DNA from 3 places in the Streptomyces sp. NPDC048560 genome. Region 2 is predicted to be linked to each of the others. Evidence: riboswitches for the same ligand, from Rfam matches in the RefSeq annotation. Region 2 holds a riboswitch; each other region holds the start of a gene.
What was found. Region 2 has a riboswitch for thiamine pyrophosphate ahead of thiO (glycine oxidase ThiO). Riboswitches for the same ligand answer to the same signal wherever they lie in the genome.
Positions count from the first base shown of each region.

Region 1: another riboswitch for thiamine pyrophosphate. It lies ahead of thiC (phosphomethylpyrimidine synthase ThiC); the one in region 2 lies ahead of thiO (glycine oxidase ThiO).
Region 3: another riboswitch for thiamine pyrophosphate. It lies ahead of AB0C82_RS00380 (thiamine ABC transporter substrate-binding protein); the one in region 2 lies ahead of thiO (glycine oxidase ThiO).

Region 1 is NZ_JBEZIJ010000008.1:200,205-207,011, forward strand. It holds gene AB0C82_RS22165 (metallophosphoesterase) at 1-82, shown strand, start outside; gene AB0C82_RS22170 (hypothetical protein) at 265-1,077, shown strand; gene AB0C82_RS22175 (DUF805 domain-containing protein) at 1,157-1,513, opposite strand; gene thiC (phosphomethylpyrimidine synthase ThiC) at 1,820-3,622, opposite strand; TPP riboswitch at 3,615-3,748, opposite strand; gene AB0C82_RS22185 (YibE/F family protein) at 3,820-5,151, shown strand; gene AB0C82_RS22190 (SsgA family sporulation/cell division regulator) at 5,166-5,603, opposite strand; gene AB0C82_RS22195 (helix-turn-helix domain-containing protein) at 5,705-6,475, opposite strand; gene AB0C82_RS22200 (DUF5326 family protein) at 6,715-6,807, opposite strand, start outside.
Region 2 is NZ_JBEZIJ010000006.1:347,101-353,907, reverse strand. It holds gene pknB (Stk1 family PASTA domain-containing Ser/Thr kinase) at 1-891, opposite strand, end outside; gene AB0C82_RS18765 (thiazole synthase) at 989-1,786, opposite strand; gene thiS (sulfur carrier protein ThiS) at 1,791-2,015, opposite strand; gene thiO (glycine oxidase ThiO) at 2,012-3,202, opposite strand; TPP riboswitch at 3,200-3,312, opposite strand; gene AB0C82_RS18750 (FAD-dependent oxidoreductase) at 3,486-4,661, shown strand; gene AB0C82_RS18745 (Rv2175c family DNA-binding protein) at 4,743-5,108, shown strand; gene thiE (thiamine phosphate synthase) at 5,184-5,834, shown strand; gene metF (methylenetetrahydrofolate reductase [NAD(P)H]) at 5,971-6,807, shown strand, end outside.
Region 3 is NZ_JBEZIJ010000001.1:91,421-98,227, forward strand. It holds gene AB0C82_RS00370 (ABC transporter ATP-binding protein) at 1-673, opposite strand, end outside; gene AB0C82_RS00375 (iron ABC transporter permease) at 676-2,289, opposite strand; gene AB0C82_RS00380 (thiamine ABC transporter substrate-binding protein) at 2,361-3,458, opposite strand; TPP riboswitch at 3,543-3,659, opposite strand; gene rlmN (23S rRNA (adenine(2503)-C(2))-methyltransferase RlmN) at 3,703-4,809, opposite strand; gene AB0C82_RS00390 (DUF6233 domain-containing protein) at 4,995-5,336, shown strand; gene AB0C82_RS00395 (hypothetical protein) at 5,441-5,848, shown strand; gene AB0C82_RS00400 (phosphatidate cytidylyltransferase) at 5,926-6,807, opposite strand, start outside.

The sequences.
Region 1 (6,807 bases), on a different contig from region 2:
GGAAGGGCTCGCCATCGCCATGGACGGCGGCGTGACCATGGCCGGAAAGCTGCTGGTGGTCCAACTCCCCCTGCATGGATGAAGCAGACCGGGGAAGACGCACCACGACCTGACCCTCGCGGATCACCGGGCCTATTTACGGAAACACCCTGTCACCCCGTGCCCTGGGCGCTCTACCATCGGCGTATCAGTCGCAGGCTCTCCTCCGTTTCCGCCCAATTGACCGGTTGACGCGGTCAGTCAGGCCCTACGGAGCATCGGGGGATGCACATGAAAAGCGCTCCGCACCTGCTGGCCGAGGACCGCCCCGAGTACGAGCGGATTCTCGATGACGCACTGCGCCATGCTCATGAGGACCTGGCTCCCGCCGGGGCGGGTGTCCGGCTCAATCCGGAACAGCTCCGCACCATGGCGCTGAACGCCACGGCGCTCATCACCGCGGCCGCCGCCACCGAGTACGAGCACTACGTGAAGGCCCGTGACGACCTGCGCGGCCCCGTGGGTGACACGGCACCCGGGCTCGCGCCGGACGAGGCGCAGGGGACGGGCGCCGGCCTGGGCGCCGTCGTCACCGCTCTGGCGCCCGTCCTCGCCGGGACCGCCGCCGTGATCTTCCTGCTCGTCGGCTATCTGCTCCAGGCACTCGGCCCGGACCTCGCCTTCGCCGCCACCATGGTTACCGCCGGCTGGTTCTTCGCCGCGGTCGCCGCGGCCGCCACCCTGGTCGCCGCCGTCGGACTGCTCCTCACGGCTCTGCGCAACGGATCCACCTCGCTGTCCGCCGGGGCACCGGAGGAGGAACTGCCGGAGGACGTGGCGCGCGCGAGGGACACGTGGCGCGACGCCCTGCTGGAGCGCGGCATCCTCCCGTTCCTGCGGGACGCCCTCGCCGGACCTGCGGCGGGCCCCGCACCCAGGACCACTCACCGCGCCCCGAACCGCATCCCGAAGATGGGCTACAGCAGACCGGACTTCTCCGGCCCGTCCGAGGGGCCGGCCGCCGGCCCGCGCCCGACCTTCAGCAGTCCGGACTTCAGCAGTCCGGACTTCGGCGGGCCGGAGCACCGGCCGGAGTGACCCGCCGCCGCCCCGGTCCGGAACGCACGAAGGCCGGGGCAGCTCTCGGCTGCGCCCGGCCGGTGTGGCGAGAAACGGATCAGACCGCCTGCGGCGCCAGCTTCGGGTTCTCGCCGTACGCGTTCGCCTCCGGCTTGCCGTCCGAGGCGAGGAAGACGAGCAGGACGATCCCGCCGACGAGCGGCACCAGAGAGATCAGGATCCACCAGCCCGAACGGCCGGTGTCGTGCAGCCGGCGCACCATGACCGCGATGGCCGGCACCAGCACGGCGACGAGGTAGATGGCGTAGGGGATCTGCGTGTCGATCGCCACGCCGATGCCCGCGAGCACCGCGGCCACGATGAAGTTGAAGAGTACGAACATCCAGTACTCCTTGCGGCGCGCACGGCCGCTGAAGCCCGCGTAGTTCTTGAGCACGTTCAGGTACCAGGTCATTGGTTTTCCCTCCCCGAGCCTCTGTTTCAGAGGCACACAATTTCAGCCAAGCAAGGCGGAAGGTAAGGCACAGATAAGGAAAGGGTCAAGCCCTGGCCGGGTGCAGCGGAAACGTACACCTACCTGCCGCGCTTCCGTGTCCCTACCGAAGCCGAGCAGCCTTCACAACCAGGACAGTTGGGGCGGGCCCTAGCAAATGAACCCGGGCGGTGGCCCGTTGACCGCCGTGCATACGAAGGCGGCGCCGCCCCAGACACAAAGTGCCCTGGGCGACGCCGCCTTCCGCATCCGCGGTGACCCCTGGAGTCAGTCCGCGATCGGCAGATAGACCCGGTTGCCGGCCGCGGCGAACTCCTTCGACTTCTCCGCCATGCCCGCCTCGATCTCCGTCTGCGAATCCCCGTGCTCGCGGCGGATGTCGTGCGAGATCTTCATCGAGCAGAACTTCGGGCCGCACATCGAACAGAAGTGGGCCGTCTTCGCCGGCTCGGCCGGCAGCGTCTCGTCGTGGAACTCCCGCGCGGTGTCCGGGTCGAGCGCCAGGTTGAACTGGTCCTCCCAGCGGAACTCGAACCGCGCGTCGGACAGCGCGTCGTCCCAGTCCTGCGCGCCCGGGTGGCCCTTGGCCAGGTCGGCCGCATGGGCTGCGATCTTGTACGTGATGACACCGGTCTTCACGTCGTCCCGGTTGGGCAGACCCAGGTGCTCCTTGGGCGTGACGTAACAGAGCATCGCCGTACCCCACCAGGCGATCATCGCGGCGCCGATACCCGAGGTGATGTGGTCGTACGCCGGGGCGACGTCCGTGGTCAGCGGGCCGAGCGTGTAGAACGGCGCCTCCTCGCAGATCTCCTGCTGGAGGTCGATGTTCTCCTTGATCTTGTGCATCGGGACATGGCCCGGGCCCTCGATCATCGTCTGGACGCCGAACCGCTTGGCGATGGTGTTCAGTTCGCCGAGCGTGCGCAGCTCGGCGAACTGCGCCTCGTCGTTGGCGTCGGCGATCGACCCGGGGCGCAGCCCGTCGCCCAGCGAGTACGTCACGTCGTACGTCGCGAGGATCTCGCAGAGTTCCTCGAAGTTCTCGTACAGGAACGACTCCTTGTGGTGCGCGAGGCACCAGGCCGCCATGATCGAGCCGCCGCGCGAGACGATGCCGGTTTTACGCCGCGCCGTCAGCGGGACGTACGGCAGGCGCACTCCGGCGTGGACCGTCATGTAGTCGACGCCCTGCTCCGCCTGCTCGATGACCGTGTCCTTGTAGACCTCCCAGGTCAGCTCCTCCGCACGGCCGTCGACCTTCTCCAGCGCCTGGTAGAGCGGCACGGTGCCGATCGGGACGGGTGCGTTGCGCAGGATCCACTCGCGCGTCGTGTGGATGTTGCGGCCGGTGGACAGGTCCATGACCGTGTCGGCGCCCCATTGGGTCGCCCACGTCATCTTGTCCACCTCCTCCTCGATGCTCGAGGTGACCGCGGAGTTGCCGATGTTGGCGTTGACCTTCACCAGGAATCGCTTGCCGATGATCATCGGCTCGATCTCCGGATGGTTGACGTTGACCGGCATGACGGCCCGGCCCGCGGCGATCTCCTCGCGAACGACCTCGGCCTCGACGTTCTCCCGGATCGCGACGTACTCCATCTCCGGGGTGATGTCGCCGCGCCTGGCGTACGCGAGCTGGGTGACGGGCCGTCCGTCCCGGCTGCGGCGCGGCTGCCTCGGACGGCCGGGGAAGACCGCGTCGAGGTTGCGCAGGCCGCCTCGGGGCGAGGTGTGCTTGACGCCGTCGTCCTCGGGGCGGCCGGGCCGGCCGGCGTACTCCTCGGTGTCCCCGCGGGAGATGATCCAGTTCTCGCGCAAAGGCGCGAGGCCGCGCCGGACGTCGGTGTCGATGGTGGGATCGGTGTACGGCCCCGACGTGTCGTACAGCGTCACGTCCTTGCCGTTGGTGAGGTGCACCTGACGAACCGGCACCCGGAGGTCAGGGCGTGAACCCTGGACGTATCCCTTGTGCCAGCCGATGGACTTCCCGGTCGCGCCATTCGGTGCGTCCTGCGCATTCTGCGCATTCTGCTCCGAGGCAGGCGTGCGTGCGTCCGCTGTGGTCATGAGACCTACTCCCTACGCCGGCATTACCCGGTAACAGGTTCGGCGGTCGGCGCAGCCTGTTCCGTACCGGTGTACGGAGGTCAGCGCCCTCTCAGCCCGGTGCTCCGAGCTCCCGCGTGTGCAAAGGTGCCACCACGCTAGCGTTCTTCATGGCGTGCTGAATAGGGGGCCCCTCCCGTTCTTGCGATGATCGCCCGGTGACCTCCTCCCAAAGCGATCCCGAACCGCAGGGCGCCCCGCACGGCCATTCGCACAGCCATGGCCCGGCCGCCCCCGTCTCCAAGCACCTGCGCAAGGTCATCGCGGCGGTGTTGATTCCGTTCGCCACCGCGGTCCTTGTGGGCCTCGTGGTGCTGTGGCCGGGCGGCGCCCCCGAACATGAGCGCACAGGTGTCGGCTTCGACCGGCAGACCCAGTCCGGCAAGGTCGTCCAGGTCGACAGCGTGGACTGCGCCGACGTCAACGCCTCGCAGGTACCACCGACCGGTGACACCTCGACGCCCTCGGGTCGCGAGGCGGTCGACGCGCAGACGGGAGACTGCAAGAAGGCGACGATCGAGGTGACCAGTGGCGACGACAAGGGGCGCACGTTCGTCGAAGTCGTCCAGCCGGACGCTCCCAGGCAGCTGAGCGAGGGTCAGGGCGTGGTCGTGGCGTACGCTCCCGACGCCCCACGCGACCTGCAGTACTCGGTGACCGATGTGAACCGGAAGTTCCCGATCGCTCTGCTCGCCGGGATCTTCGCGCTGGCCGTGGTCGCGGTGGGCAGACTGCGCGGTGTGATGGCACTGATCTCACTCGTCGTGTCGTTCGCCGTGCTCACCCTGTTCATCCTGCCGGCGATCCTCCAGGGCTCGAATCCCCTGGTCGTGGCGGTGATCGGGGCGAGCGCCATCATGCTGGCGGGGCTCTACATGTGCCACGGCCTGACGGCGCGTACGTCCGTGGCGGTCATCGGCACACTCATCTCGCTGCTGGTGATCGGCCTGCTCGGCTCGCTCTTCATCGGCTGGGCGGAACTGTCCGGCAACACCGACGACAACACCGGTCTCATCCACGGGCTCTTCCCGGACATCGACATGAGCGGCCTGCTGCTGGCGGGCGTCATCATCGGTTCGCTCGGTGTGCTCGACGACGTGACCGTCACCCAGACGTCGGCCGTCTGGGAGCTGCACCAGGCAGACCCGACGATGGGCGCCCGGAAGCTCTACAAGGCGGGGATCAGGATCGGGCGGGATCACATCGCTTCGGTCGTCAACACCCTCGTGCTCGCATACGCCGGCGCCGCGCTGCCCCTGTTGCTGCTCTTCTCGATCGCCCAGAGCAGCATGGGGACCGTGGCGAACAGCGAACTCGTGGCGGAGGAGATCGTCCGGACGCTGATCGGCTCGATCGGACTGGTCGCGTCGGTGCCGGTGACGACAGCACTCGCGGCGCTGGTGGTCTCCGCGGACCGCACAGGGCTCGGCGCGGAAGCCGGAGCTCCTGCACCCGTACGGAGCGGGAGGGGCCGTCGTCGCAAGCTGTGACGGCGGACGCCCTGTCAGCCGGCGTTCTGCTCCTCGGCGAGAATCCGGCCCAGCGCCACTTCGAGACTGCCCTCGAAGTCACTCAGCGTGTGCTCCTGACCGAGCGGGACCAACTTGTCCGTCCGGTCGAGGAAGGCGACAAGAGGGGCCGTGCCGGCCCGGAAGAGCGCACGGTCGTCTCCCACCTGGAGCCGGATGTGTACATCGGAAAGCCCTTCGGGTTCGGTCGGACCGATGTGCACATCCCCGTCCCCGCTCGGGCTGTTCAGCCCGTCGAGCAGCAGTTCACGGCCGAAAGCCCAGGTGACAGGGGCGTCTCCCGGCAGGTGGAAGGTCATTCGGATCGCGTAAGGATCAGCAACCTCGTACCGGAGCTCCACCGGAATACGGAAGGAGAGCTCCTCGGAAACGAGGAAGCTCATCATGACCTCTGCTTGAACCGACTCGCGCATCGTTTAACCCCGCGGTAGATGAAACTGGCCAGGAATGATCCCCGGTGGCCCTATTGACGCCATCGTGGTGCACGCGATAGCAGATCACAAGGAGTGATTTTTCAGATACTGATAGAGAGCACGAGCGAACGCAAGAGGTCTGCGACTTCGTTGCGTAGTTGTTCAACTGCGGGGAGCAACCGATCCTGCTGGTCAAGGGGCAGAGAAATGGCCATCGCCGCCACGGTCGTACCCACCGTGATCGGGATGGCCGCACAGATCGTTCCGAGGGCATATTCCTGTCGTTCGATGACAGGGTCCATACGTTCCGTCGATCGCAAGCGCTCAAGAAGCGACTCACGATCTCGCACAGAGTGACGAGTCAGCGGCTGCACCGGATGTCGGTCGAGGTGATCCCCGCGCGCCGTCTCGTCGAGCTGTCTCAACAGGCACTGGCCGATCGCGTGCGCGTGTCCGGTCTCGCGGAACGCCGCCCACTCGTCGACCGCGGGACTGGCCGGGGTGTCCGCGACCGCGATGAGTTCGATCTCGCCCTCGCGGTAGATGGCGCAGTACACCGGCACACCGATCGTGTCGCGCCAGCGCGCGAGTGATTCGGTCATGGCGCTGCGACGATTCTGCACGGCACCACCGTCCATCAGCCGCTCGGCGGCGTCCCCGAAGAGGAAGACGCCGTTCTCCCGGCGCAGATAGCCCTCGTGGGTCAGCGTGCGCAGCAGGTGGTACGCGGTGGGAAGCGGGAGCCCCGCTTCCCGCGCGAGCTGCTTCGCGGGCGCCCCGTCGCGATGGGTGCCCACAGCCTCCAGCAGCCTCAATGCCCGCTGCACGGAACCGATCAACGTCGGTACAGCGGTATTCGTTGCTGTGGTCACAGGTCACCCCCAGGCATGGTGACGGGCGGTCAGCCCTCCCGTGGGGGCCGCCCCCACGGACTGCCACAAAACCTGGGTCCGGAGACCGAACTGCCCTACAAACCAATGGTCAATTCAGTGACGGACGGTTACTTCCCAGGCGGCGGCAGTGATACGCACTGTATCGGCACCGCACGCCCGAAATGCGTTTTCGTCCGGGACTTAGCTCAGCTGGGCTAATCGGCCACGGCCGACCGTCACTACCAGTCACGGTCCGAGGAGGACGAAGACATGAACTTCCGTACGACGAAGACCAGACCACCGACCAGAACGGCGAAAACCAGCACCTTGAA
Region 2 (6,807 bases):
GTGCTCCTCGCCGCGTGCCTGCGGGGGCTTGGTATCCAGCTGCTCGTCGGTGAGGGCGGCCCGGCACTCCCGCGCCTCGGCCAGCAGGACCACCGCGTCGTGCGGGCGCACCTCGGGGTTGCGGGCGGTCGCGCTCGCCACCAGGCCGTCCAGCCCGACCGGGAGACCCGGGACGACGGCGGACGGGGCCGGGACGTCCTCGTTGAGGTGCTGGTAGATGACCTGGGCGGCGGTCTCGCCGGTGTGCGGCTTGCCGCCGGTCAGCATCTCGTAGAGGACGACCCCGCACGCGTACACGTCGGCCCTGGTGTCGGCCGTGCCGTGCTCGATCTGTTCGGGTGCGAGATACGACACGGTGCCCAGGAGCGAACCGGTGGTCTCGGTGACGGTGCCCACCGCCCGTACCAGCCCGAAGTCGGCGACCTTCACCCGGCCGTCGTCCCCTATCAGGACGTTCTCCGGCTTCATGTCCCGGTGCACGAAGCCCGCGCGGTGCGCGGCGCCGAGGGCGGCCAGGACCGGCTCCATGATGTCCAGCGCGGCCCGGGGCCGCAGGGCGCCGCGCTCGCGCAGGACGTCACGCAGGGTGCACCCCGCCACGTACTCCATCGCCAGGTAGACGTACGCCCCCTGGGCGCCTTGGTCGAAGACCGCGACGACGTTGGGGTGCGCGAGCCTGGCCACCGACTTGGCCTCGCGGATGAAGCGCTCGACGAACGAGGCGTCGGTCGCGAGGGCCGGGTGCATCACCTTGAGCGCGAGCACCCGGTCGAGCCGGGTGTCCATGGCCCGGTAGACCGTGGCCATGCCGCCGACGGCGATGCGCGCGTCGACGCGATAGCGGCCGTCGAGCAGCTGCCCGATCATGGGGTCCTGGAGGGTCGTATCCACGCACCGAGTCTACGAGCCGCCGCTGACACCGCCGACGGTCCGGGCGGTCCCGGTGCCCTACTGCAGCCGAGCCGTGACAGGGGCACATCCAAGGGGCCTACCGGAACGCCGGACGCTCCGGGTCCAGTACGGCGCGGCCCTCACCCGGGGACGAGGCCTCCGCGAAGTGGCGGCGCGGAATCCGGCCCGCCCGGAACGCCAGACGCCCGCCCTCCACCGCATGTCTCATCGCGCCCGCCATCAGCTCCGGCTCCTGCGCCCGGGTCACCGCCGACGCCAGCATGACGGCCGAGCAGCCCAGCTCCATCGCGAGGGCCGCGTCCGAGGCCGTGCCGGCACCTGCGTCCAGGATCACCGGCACACCGGCCCGCTCGACGATCAGCTGGAAGTTGTGCGGGTTGCGGATGCCGAGCCCGGAGCCGATGGGGGAGCCGAGCGGCATGATCGCCGCGCACCCCACGTCCTCCAGCTTCCGGGCGAGCACCGGATCGTCGTTGGTGTACGGCAGCACCGTGAACCCGTCGTCCACGAGGATCTCGGCGGCGTCCAGCAGCTCGATCGGGTCGGGCAGCAGTGTCCGCTCGTCCGCCACGACCTCCAGCTTGACCCAGTCGGTTCCCAGCGCCTCCCGGGCCAGCCGGGCGGTCAGCACGGCCTCGCCCGCGGTGAAGCAGCCCGCCGTGTTCGGCAGGACGCGGATGGAGAGCCGCTCCAGGACGGAGAGGACCGAGCCCTGCACCGTCGGATCCAGCCGGCGCATCGCCACGGTCGTCAGCTCGGTGCCGGAGGCGATCAGGGAGCGTTCGAGGACTTCCAGGCTCGGAGCGCCGCCCGTACCCATGATCAGCCGGGAGGTGAACGGGCTGCCGGCGAGAGTGAAGAGATCGTCGGACATCGGGTCAGCCTCCCTGGACGGCGGTGAGAACTTCGACGCGGTCTCCGTCGGCGAGCGCGGTGGAGGACCACTCGCTGCGCGGTACGACGGCCTCGTTGACGGCGGCGGCCACCCCGGAGTGCGAGGCGGTGAGCGTCGCCACGAGCGTCTCCAGGGGGGTGTCGAGGGGGATGCTCCGGCGTTCCCCGTTCACGGAGATCAGAACGGGGCCGGACAGGTGCTCGGTCATGCGGGCTGCTCCTGAGGCACGGGGGCGGCGGAGGGTGAGGGGGCGAAACGGCTCGGAGTGAACGGGCGGCCCACCTCCGGCAGCTCGCCGGTGGTCAGCACGTGCGCCATCACGTCGCCGGTGACCGGGGTCAGCAGCACCCCGTTGCGGTGGTGGCCGGTGGCGAGATGGAGGCCGGGCAGGGCCGTCGGGCCCAGCAGCGGCGCGTTGTCGGGAGAGGCCGGGCGCAGGCCCGCCCGCGTCTCGGTGAGCGGCAGCTCGGTGATGCCGGGCACCAGCTCGTGCGCGTCGCGCAGCAGCTCGTACACCCCGCCCGCCGTGACGGTGGTGTCCCAGCCCAGTTCCTCGCTGGTGGCGCCGACGACGAGCTCGCCGTTCTCCCGGGGGACGAGGTAGAGGTGGCTGCCCCGGACGACGGCGCGCACCGTCCGGCTGAGGAAGGGCGCGTACGCGGGGGGCACGGTCAGCCGCAGCACCTGGCCCTTGACCGGGCGGACCGGGGGGACGACATCGTCGGGCAGCCCCGCGAGCCGGCCGCTGAGACTGCCCGCCGCGAGGACGACCTGATCGGCGAAGAGCTCCGCGCCCTCCTCCGTCACGGCTCCCGCGGCCCGGTCGTGCGTGACGGTCAGCCGCCGCGTCCAGGCCCGGTGGAAGACCACCCCGGCGCGTTCGCAGGCGGTCACCAGCGCTGCGGCGAGGCGCCGGGGGTCGACCTGGTGGTCGCCGTCGACGCGCAGCCCGCCGCGTACACCGGGGGCCAGCATGGGCTCCAGCCGGCGGCACTCGCGGCCGGTGAGCCACTCGGACTCCAGCCCGGAACGCTGCTGCAACGCGTGCAGTTCGCGCAGATGGGCCCGGTCGTCGGAGTCCAGCGCCACGGCCAGGGTGCCGCAGGCGCGGAAGCCGATCTCCTGGCCGCTCGCCTCCTCCAGCTCGGCCGCGAACGCGGGATAGCGGGCCGCGGAGGCGACATTGAGGCCGAGCAGGGTCTGCTCGCCGTAGTGGAGCTCGGTGACGGCGGCAAGCATCCCGGCCGCCACGGAGGCGGCTCCGCCCCCGGGGTCCGGGTCGGCCACCGCCGTGGACATGCCGCGCTGTGCCGCCCGCCAGGCGGTCACAAGTCCGATGATGCCGCCCCCGATGACCAGGACGTCGTAACCGTTCGCGGTCCGTGGAGCACGCATGGGCTTCCAGCCCCTCCCTTCGCCGGCATGACCCGGATCAGGTTCGTACGGTCGGAGGCCGCCCAGCCTCCCTCTCAGCCCGGTGCGTCCGGGCTCCCGCGAGTACGGAGGCCACCCTAGACCCCGTCACCCGTGGTCAGTAAGACCGTCCGGACGACCTGGCCGGGACAGGGTGTGCGGACCGCCGGGGGACAGCGCTCTTCCTGACGATTCGTCAGGTGCTTAAGGTGGACGCGTGAGTGAGCAGACGGAACAGCAGAACGTCGTGGTCGTCGGAGCGGGCATGGCCGGCGTGCAGACCGCCGTCGCCCTGCGAGAACAGGGCTTCACCGGGCCCGTCACGCTGATCGGCGCCGAACCGCATCAGCCGTACGACCGGCCGCCGCTCTCCAAGGCTGTCCTGCTCGGCAAGGCCGAGGACTCCGCCTTCGACGTCGACTTCGAGGCGCTCGACATCACCCTGCGCCTCGGCCTCGACGTGGTGGGACTGCGGCCCGGGGCGCACGAACTGGACACCGAGGGCGGCCCCGTTCCGTACGGCACCCTGGTCGTCGCCACCGGCGCGGAACCGGTCATGCTGCCCGGCTCCGAAGGAGTCCCGGGCGTCCACCTCCTGCGCACCCTGGACGACGCCGCCCGGCTGCGGCCCGTCCTGGAACGCCGGCACGACATCGTGGTCGTCGGGGCGGGCTGGATCGGCGCGGAGTTCGCCACCGCCGCCCGCGCCGCCGGCTGCGACGTCACCGTCGTCGAGGCGGCCGGGCATCCCCTCGCGGGCGCCCTGCCCGCCGAGGTCGCCGCCCCGATGGCCCGGTGGTACGCGCAGAGCGGCGCCGAACTCCTCACCGGCGCCCGGGTGGCCCGGATCGAACCCGGCGCCGTCCTGCTGGCGGACGGCCGGACGATCCCCGCCGGAGCGGTGGTCGTCGGCATCGGTGCCCGGCCCGCCACCTCCTGGCTGGCCGGCTCCGGAATCGCACTCGGCCCGGACGGCTCGGTCACCGCGGACAGTGCGCTGCGCAGCTCACTTCCCGATGTGTACGCGGTGGGGGACTGCGCCTCCTTCCCCTCGGCCCGCTACGGCGAACGCCTGCTCGTCCACCACTGGGACAACGCGCTCCAGGGCCCGCGGACCGTCGCCGCCGCCATCGTGGCGGGCGACGCCGACGGGCAGCCGCCGCCGTACGACCCGGTGCCCTACTTCTGGTCCGAGCAGTTCGGCCGCTTCGTGCAGTACGCCGGACACCACGCGGGCGCCGACACCCTGCTGTGGCGGGGCGACCCCGCGGAAGCCGCCTGGTCGGTGTGCTGGCTGCGCGACGGAGTCATGGTCGCCGTACTGGCCGTCGGCCGCCCGCGTGACCTCGCCCAGGGGCGCAGACTCATCGAATCGGCCGCCCGGGTCGACCCGGAGCGGGCCGCCGACCCGTCCGTACCGCTGAAGTCGGCGAAGCTCTGACCTCGCTCCGACACCACCTCGTGACCCCCTTACGGTCGGCCCGGCTACCGGCTGTCGGTCCGGGATGGCACGCTTGTCCTTGTGACCGAGATTGACGCAAAGATCGATGCTCTCGTCCCTGCCTGGCTCCACCTCCCCGACATCGCGGAGATGCTCGATATCGAGGTGACGCGCGTGCGACAGCTGGTCAGGGATGGCCAGCTCATCGCCGTACGACGTGGTGAGAACCGGGCGCTCCAGGTGCCTGCCGCCTTCATCGACGGCGACAAGGTGGTCAAGGGCCTTCCGGGGCTCCTGACGGTCCTGAGGGACGACGGCTACAACGACGGAGAGATGCTGGAGTGGCTCTTCACTCCCGACCCGACCCTGCCCGGTACCCCCGCGCAGGCGTTGAGTGAGAATCGCGGTACGGAGGTGAAGCGCCGCGCCCAGGCGCTCGCCGTCTGACCGAGACAACCGCACACGGAGTGCGGGCCGTGCCACACGGACCGGCCCGCACCCCGCCGTACCGACGGGGGAACCATGTCCACGCCTCGCACGCTGCTGTCCGACGCCCGGCTCTACCTGTGCACGGACGCACGTAAGCGGCAGGGCGACCTCCCCGATTTCCTGGACGCCGTCCTCACGTCCGGCGTGGACATCGTCCAACTGCGCGACAAGGGCATGGAAGCCGCCGAGGAGCTCGAACACCTCGCGGTGTTCGCCGACGCCTGCAAGCGTCACGGGAAGCTCCTCGCGGTGAACGACCGCGCCGACGTCGCCCACGCCATCGGCTCCCACGTGCTGCACCTCGGGCAGGGCGACCTGCCCGTGCCCGCGGCGCGGGCCGTCATCGGCCAGGACGTGGTCATCGGCCGTTCCACGCACGCCGAGTCCGAGGTCGACGCCGCGGTCGCCGAGCCCGGCGTGGACTACTTCTGTACGGGCCCCTGCTGGCCCACCCCGACCAAGCCCGGCCGCTACGCACCCGGCCTCGGGCTCGTCCGGTACGCCGCCTCGCTCGACCAGCCCCGCCCCTGGTTCGCCATCGGCGGCATCGACGCGGGCAATCTGGACGAGGTGCTGGACGCGGGCGCCCGCCGGGTCGTCGTCGTCCGGGCGATCACCGAGGCCGACGATCCCGCCGCCGCTGCCGCCCGTCTCGCCGCGCGCGTCAGGGCGCGCACCAGCTGAACAGGGGCGTTGTCCGGGGCCGCCGCCAGGGTGATTGTCCATGTCCGTGTCCGAGGGGTGGACAACAACCCTTGCAATTCGGGCAAATGGCACCGATCTGGTTGGGGTACCGCCCGGCCCTGGTTAACCTCCCAGTATGGCCCTTGGCACACCCTCCACCAGGACGGATCACGCGCGGACCGTGCGTGAGCTGCTCGCGACCGGCAAGACCTCGTACTCGTTCGAGTTCTGGGCGCCCAAGACGGAGAAGGGCGAGCGGAACCTCTGGAACGCGCTGCGCCGCGTCGAGGCCGTCGCCCCGAGCTTCGTCTCCGTGACGTACGGCGCCGGAGGCTCCACCCGCTCCGGGACGGTCAGGGCGACGCAGCAGATCGCCGAGGACTCCACGCTGACGCCCGTCGCGCACCTCACCGCCGTCGACCACTCCATCGCGGAACTGCGCAACATGGTGGGCCAGTACGCGGACGCCGGGATCCGGAACATCCTCGCCGTGCGCGGAGACCCGCCCGGCGACCCGATGGGCGAGTGGGTCAGGCACCCGCAGGGCGTGCGGTACGCGGCCGACCTCGTCCGGCTCATCAAGGAGTCCGGCGATTTCTGTGTGGGCGTCGCCGCGTTTCCCGAAATGCACCCGCGGTCGGCCGACTGGGACACCGACATCGGTCATTTCGTGGACAAGTGCCGTGCCGGTGCCGATTACGCGATCACCCAGATGTTCTTCAATCCGGAGGATTATCTGCGTATGCGTGACCGTGTGGTCGCGGCGGGTTGCGATACGCCCATCATTCCCGAAGTAATGCCGCTCACCAGCGCCAGACAGCTGGAAAGATTCGCCGAGCTGAGCAACGCGTCCTTCCCTTCGTCGCTGAAAGAGCGCATCCTCGCCGCCAAGGACGATCCCGCCGCTGTACGCTCCATTGGCATCGAGTTCGCAACGGAGTTCTGCGCGCGGTTGCTCTCCGAGGGTGTCCCC
Region 3 (6,807 bases), on a different contig from region 2:
AAGCGGGCCGCTGCCACACCTCCAGCGGCGTCCCGGTCTGGGCGATCCGCCCGTCGCGCATCACCACCACCCGGTCGGCGAGCGCGAACGCCTCGCCCTGGTCGTGCGTGACCGCGAGCACCGTCGTGCCCAGGCGGCCGAAGAGCGTACGGAGTTCGACGACCAGCCGTTCGCGCAGGCTCCGGTCCAGCTGTCCCAGAGGCTCGTCCAGCATCAGCAGCTTCGGGCTGGGGGCGAGCGCACGGGCGAGCGCCACGCGCTGCTGCTCACCCCCCGACAGTGCGGCGACGGCCCGCCGCCCGGCCCCCGGCAGCCCCACCAGGTCCAGCAGATCGGCGACTCCGCGCTCCCGCTCCGCCCGCCCCGCGCCATGCATACGAAGCCCGAAGGCGACGTTGGCGCCGACATCGCGGTGCGGGAACAGCTGGTGGTCCTGGAACATCAGGCCGAGGCCCCGCCGGTGCACGGGTACCCCCGCCTGGTCGGCGCCGCCCAGCAGCACGCGGCCGCCGTCCATCGGCTGCAGCCCGGCGACCACCCGCAGCAGCGTCGACTTGCCGCTGCCGCTCGGCCCGAGCACACAGACGATCTCGTGCTCGGCGACCTCCAGGTCCACCGCGTCGAGCGCCTTGCGCTTCCCGAAGAGGACCGTGGCCGATTCCAGTGTCAGCATCGTCAGAACTCCCCGGATCGGTCGGTGCGGATACGTTCCAGCAGCAGCAGCGAGACCGCGCAGACGAGCATCAGGATCGTGCTGAGCGCCATCGCCTGCCCGTAGTTGAGCTCCCCCGACCGTCCCAGCAGGCGGGCCACCGCGACCGGCAGCGTCGGATTGTCGGGGCGCGCGATGAACACGGTCGCGCCAAACTCACCGAGCGACACGGCGAACGCGAAGCCGGCGGCGACCAGCAGGGCCCTGCGCACGAGCGGCAGATCGACCTCGCGCCAGGCCCGCAGAGGAGAGGCCCCGAGCACCGCGGCCGCCTCCCTGAGGCGCCCGTCGACCGCCCGCAGGACCGGCAGCATGGTCCGTACGACGAAGGGGACACCCACCAGGGCCTGCGCGAGCGGCACCAGGATCCAGGACGTGCGCAGATCGAGCGGAGGTTCGTCGAGCGTGATGAGGAAGCCGAAGCCGACCGTCACGGCGGACACCCCGAGCGGCAGCATCAGCAGCGCGTCGAAACCGCGGACCAGCCGCCCGGCCCGCCTCGTGAGCGCGGCGGCGGCGAGCCCGCCTACGAACAGCGCGATGAGGGTCGCGACGAGCGCGTACCTCAGTGAGTTCCAGACGGCTTCGAGCGGTGGGACGAGGAAGGTGGAGCCGCTCGCGTCGGCGGACTGCAGGGCGCGGTAGAAGCCGAACCCGTAACCGCCCGATCCGTCGAACGAGCGCTCGACCAGCACACCGAGCGGCAGCAGAATCAGCAGGAGGACGGTCAGCAGGACCCCGCCGAGCAGAGTCCACTGCCCGGCGCCACGCGGTCTGCGGGCCGTCTGCTCCGGGTCGACCAGCTTCAGCGCGGTCTCGCGCCGCCGTACGGTCCAGCCGTGCAGGGCGAGGATCGCGCCGACGGCGGCGAACTGCACCAGGGTGAGCACGGCGGCCGTCGGCAGGTCGAGGAGCTGGGCGGTCTGCCGGTAGATCTCCACTTCGAGCGTGGAGTAGGCCGGTCCGCCGAGGATCTGCACGACGCCGAAGGAGGTGAACGTGAAGAGGAAGACCATCAGGGCCGCCGCGGCCACCGAGGGCGCCAGCGCGGGCAGGGTGACCCGCCGCCAGGCCGCGAACCGCCCGGCACCGAGGACCCTGGCGGCCTCCTCCTGCCGGGGATCCAGCTGCGACCACAGGCCGCCGACGGTCCGTACGACCACCGCGTAGTTGAAGAAGACGTGGGCGAGCAGGATCGCCCACACGGTGGTGTCGAGCCGCACCCCCCACAGCTCGTCCAGGAAGCCGCCACGGCCGAGGAGCGCCAGGAACGCCGTCCCCACGACCACCGTCGGCAGCACGAACGGCACCGTGACGACGGCCCGCAGCAGCTGCTTGCAGGGGAAGTCGAAGCGGGCGAACACATAGGCGGCGGGCAGGGCGAGGACGAGGGTGAGCCCGGTGGAGGCGAGAGCCTGCCAGGTGGTGAACCACAGGACGTCGTGGATCTCCGGCCGGCCCAGCACCTCCCCGATCCGGCCGAACTGCCACCGGCCCGCGTCCTTCAGCCCGCGGCCGACGATCGCGGCGACGGGGTAGGCGAAGAACAGCGCGAAGAACACGACGGGCACGGCCATCAGGCCGAGCCGCACCGCGCTCCCGCGTATCCGCTCCCTGGACGCCCGCCCCTTGCGCACGGAGCGGCCGGCTACTTCACCACGATCGAGGACCACGACCGGACCCACTGCTCACGGTTCTCGGCGATCCTGTCCGGCGCCACGGTCGTCGGCTGGTCGATCTTCGCGCCGAACTCCGTGAAGAGTCCGGGCAGCTTCGCGTCGCTCACGACCGGGTTCACGAACATGTTCAGCGGCATGTCCTCCTGGAACTTCTGGCCGATCAGGAAGTCCAGGAGGGCCTTGCCGCCCGCCTCGTTCTTCGCGCCGTCCAGCAGTCCCGCGAACTCGATCTGGCGGAAGCAGGTCCCGGTGGCGACACCGGTCGGGGCCTCGGCCGGCTGCGGCTCGGCGTACAGGACCTCGACGGGCGGGCTGGAGGCGTAGGAGACCACGAGCGGCCGGTCGGCCTTCGCCGCCCTGCCGCCCGCCGAGCCGGAGAACTCGTCGTTGTACGCCTGCTCCCAGCCGTCGACGACCTTGACGCCGTTGTCCTTCAGCTTCTTCCAGTAGTCCTCGTAGCCGTCCTCGCCGTAGGCGGCGACGGTGCCGAGGAGGAAGCCGAGACCGGGCGAGGAGGTGGCGGCGTTCTCGGCGACCAGAAGGTTCTTGTACGCGGGCTTCAGCAGGTCGTCGAAGGACTGCGGCGGCGCCAGCTTCTTGTCGGCGAAGTACTTCTTGTCGTAGTTGACGCAGATGTCGCCGGTGTCGACGGGCGTGACCCGGTGCTTGTCCGCGTCGAGCTGTACGTCGTCCGCGACCCGGTCGAGGCCCTTCGCCTCGTACGGCGTGAAGAGGCCGTTGTCCAGGGCACGGGAGAGCAGCGTGTTGTCGACCCCGAAGAACACGTCACCGCGCGGGGATCCCTTGGTCAGGATCTCCTGGTTGAGCGCCGCACCGGCGTCACCGCTCTTGAGGACCTTGACCGTGTAACCGGTCTCCTCCGTGAACGCCTTAAGGACGTCCTTCGAGGCGTTGAAGGAGTCGTGGCTGACCAGCGTGACGGTCTTGGAGCCGGAGCCCTTGCCGTCCCCGGACGCACCGTCGTCGGAACCGCCGCAGCCCGCGAGGGCCGTGACACCGAGCGCCGCGGCGAGCGCGGTCACGGTGATCTTCTTGGTGGTGCTCATGTGATTCCTCCTGGAAGTGACCAGGAAGAGACGCGGCCCTGCCCGCCTCCCAGTGATCATCGGGAGGCGGGCAGGGCGCAACAGCTTGAGTAAGGTCCGAACTTCCTACCCGGAATGACCCGGGCGAGGTTCAGAGGGTCTGCGGCCAGCCTGTCCTTGGTGCCGCACTCTCAGCGCTGTGGCGCTCCCCTGTCGGAATATGAAGTTGAGTGTGGCGCCCAGGCTACACCGGGCCCTTTCCGGCTCAGCGCTCGGAGGCCGCCAGCTGTCCGCAGGCCCCGTCGATCTCCTGGCCGCGGGTGTCCCGGACGGTGACCGGCACGCCGTGGGCCGCGATGGCCTCGACGAACGCCTTCTCGTCCTCGGGCCGCGAGGCGGTCCACTTGGAGCCCGGCGTCGGGTTCAGCGGGATCAGGTTGACGTGCACCCGCTTGCCCTTGAGCAGCCGGCCGAGCCGGTCGCCCCGCCACGCCTGGTCGTTGATGTCGCGGATCAGCGCGTACTCGATGGAGATACGGCGCCCGGACTTCGCCTCGTACTCCCAGGCGGCGTCCAGCACCTCCCGTACCTTCCAGCGCGTGTTCACGGGGACGAGCGTGTCGCGCAGCTCGTCGTCCGGGGCGTGCAGCGAGACGGCGAGACGGCACTTGAAGCCCTCGTCGGCGAAGCGCAGCATCGCGGGCACCAGGCCCACGGTGGAGACGGTGATCCCGCGCTGCGAGAGACCCAGCCCGTCGGGCTCGGGGTCGGTCAGCCGCCTGATCGCACCGACGACGCGCTTGTAGTTGGCGAGGGGCTCGCCCATGCCCATGAAGACGATGTTGGACAGCCGCGCGGGACCGCCCGGAACGTCGCCGTCGCGCAGCGCCCGCATCCCGTCCACGATCTGGTGCACGATCTCGGCGGTGGACAGGTTGCGGTCCAGCCCGGCCTGCCCCGTGGCACAGAACGGGCAGTTCATCCCGCACCCCGCCTGGGAGGAGATGCACATGGTCACCCGCTCCGGGTAGCGCATGAGGACGGACTCGACGAGCGTCCCGTCGTGCAGCTTCCACAGGGTCTTACGGGTGGTGTCGTCGTCGCAGCTGATGTGCCGCACGACGGACATCAGGTCGGGGAACAGCGCCTCGGCGAGGCCCGCCCGCGAACCGGCCGGAATGTTGGTCCACTCCGACGGGTCGTGCGCGTACCGCGCGAAGTAGTGCTGCGACAGCTGCTTGGCGCGGAACGGCTTCTCGCCGATCGCGGCGACTGCTTCCTTGCGCTCGTCGGGCGTGAGGTCGGCGAGATGCCGCGGCGGCTTCTTGGCTCCGCGGGGCGCGACAAAAGTGAGTTCTCCGGGCTTAGGCATGGTTCATCCAGTGTCGCAGACACGCCGTGGTACCAGAGGTCATCGTCGGCTCACAGGAGATCGGGCCCGGCCGTCGGCGGCCTTACGGCGGCCCACAGGCGGCCCGGCGCCCCGGACGAGGGTGACCGATCGCACCCAGGACAGGCGGTACGCGGACTCCTTCACCGAGATCTAGAATCGAATACGTGTCCGAAAACTTCACTCGCCTGGATCGGCTGCGCATCGTGCGCGAGTGGCAGGCCTACCAGCTCGGCCGAACCGATCGGACGATAGCCGAGCTGGAGGAACAGCAGGCAGCAGCCGCCCGCGCCGCCCGCGTCCTGCCGCCGCCGGCGCCCGGATGGAAGCTGTCCATGCTGCGCACGGGCGGCAGGGCACATGCCGACGCCGTCCACACGGACGACTGCGGCATGAGCGGAAAGCAGACACAGCCGATGACCCGCGAGCAGGCCCTGCGCGCCCTCACGGAGGACGGCATCGAGGCATGCCCGTTCTGCCGGCCGGACAGAGACCTCGGAGTGCTCTGAACCGCGAGCTGCCGGAACCGGCGACAGGGGCGGCTCGCCACGCCGCCTGCAACCGGGCCGTCTCCCTGCGCGTCCCTCGGCTCACACGGGACAGGGGGACAGAAGTGGACTCGAACAGCATCGCCGCGTGGTCGGGGCTGGTGGGAAACGTGATCGCCGTCCTGGTGGCGGTCTTCAGCCTGCGCAAGGCCGAACGTGCCTTGGCCCAGTCCGAAGCCCAGTCGCTGCGCAGCCTGGAGAGAGCCGACCTGGCGCTGACACAGGCACAGCAGATCGCGGAGCGCACGCTGCGGGCGCACTACAACATCGACGGGGCCATGTCGGCCATCGCCTGGCGCGACCAGGTGATAGCTCTGCATGACCGAGGGCTGACGCCTGCCCAGATCCGGGCGATCATGCTGCTGGAAGAGGGCGGCGCGGGATACGAAGCCGGCAACGGACGCATCGACGACATCGTTCGGGAGGTTCCCCGGCCGAGCTCCACGGACCCCGGCAGGGTTTCGCCGACGTAGCGGAGCAGGAGTGAGGGCCCGCCGTCCGGGGGACGACGGGCCCTCACGACATGCCGGAGTGGACGGGAAGCCGGCCGTCAGCCGGATCCGACGAAAATCACCAGCAGCAGCCAGACCACGGGCGCGGTCGGCAGCAGTGAGTCCAGCCGGTCCATGATGCCGCCGTGACCGGGCAGCAGCGTGCCCATGTCCTTGATCCCCAGGTCGCGCTTGATCATGGATTCGCCCAGGTCACCGAGCGTGGCACTGACGGCGACCGCGAGACCCAGCAGCAGGCCCTGCCACCAGGCGCCGCCGTCGATCAGGAACTCCATGCACAGCGCACCGGCGACCATGGCGAAGCCCACGGCACCGAGCAGACCCTCGCGGGTCTTCCCGGGGCTGATGCGCGGCGCGAGCTTGTGCTTGCCGAAGCGCCAGCCGACCGCGTAGGCCCCCGTGTCGCTGACCACGGTCAGCAGCAGGAACGTCAGGACGCGCTGCGGTCCGTCGTCGGCGGTGAGCAGCATCGCGACGAAGGTGGCCAGGAACGGCACGTAGAAGGCGGCGAACACACCGGCCGTGACGTCCTTGAGGTACCCCTCGGGCGGTTCGGTCATCCGCCAGACCAGCACGGCCAGTGCGGTGAGCGCCATGGCGACCCAGGCACCCTCCGCACCGCGCACGTATCCGGCGACGACCATGGCGGCCCCGCCCACCGCCAGCGGTACGAGGGGCGCCTTGATGCCCTTGCGCTCCTCCAGGCGGGAGGTGAGCTCCCACAGTCCGACCACGACGGCGGCGACGATCACGCCGATGAAGACGGCCTTCACGACGAAGAGCGAGGCGAAGATGACGGCACCGAGCCCGACACCCACCCCTATGGCGGCACGGAGATCACGCCCGGCACGCTTCTTCGGCGGGGGCTGCGTCGGGCTGGACATGGGCTCCTGCGGCATCTCGTCACGGAACAGGGGACC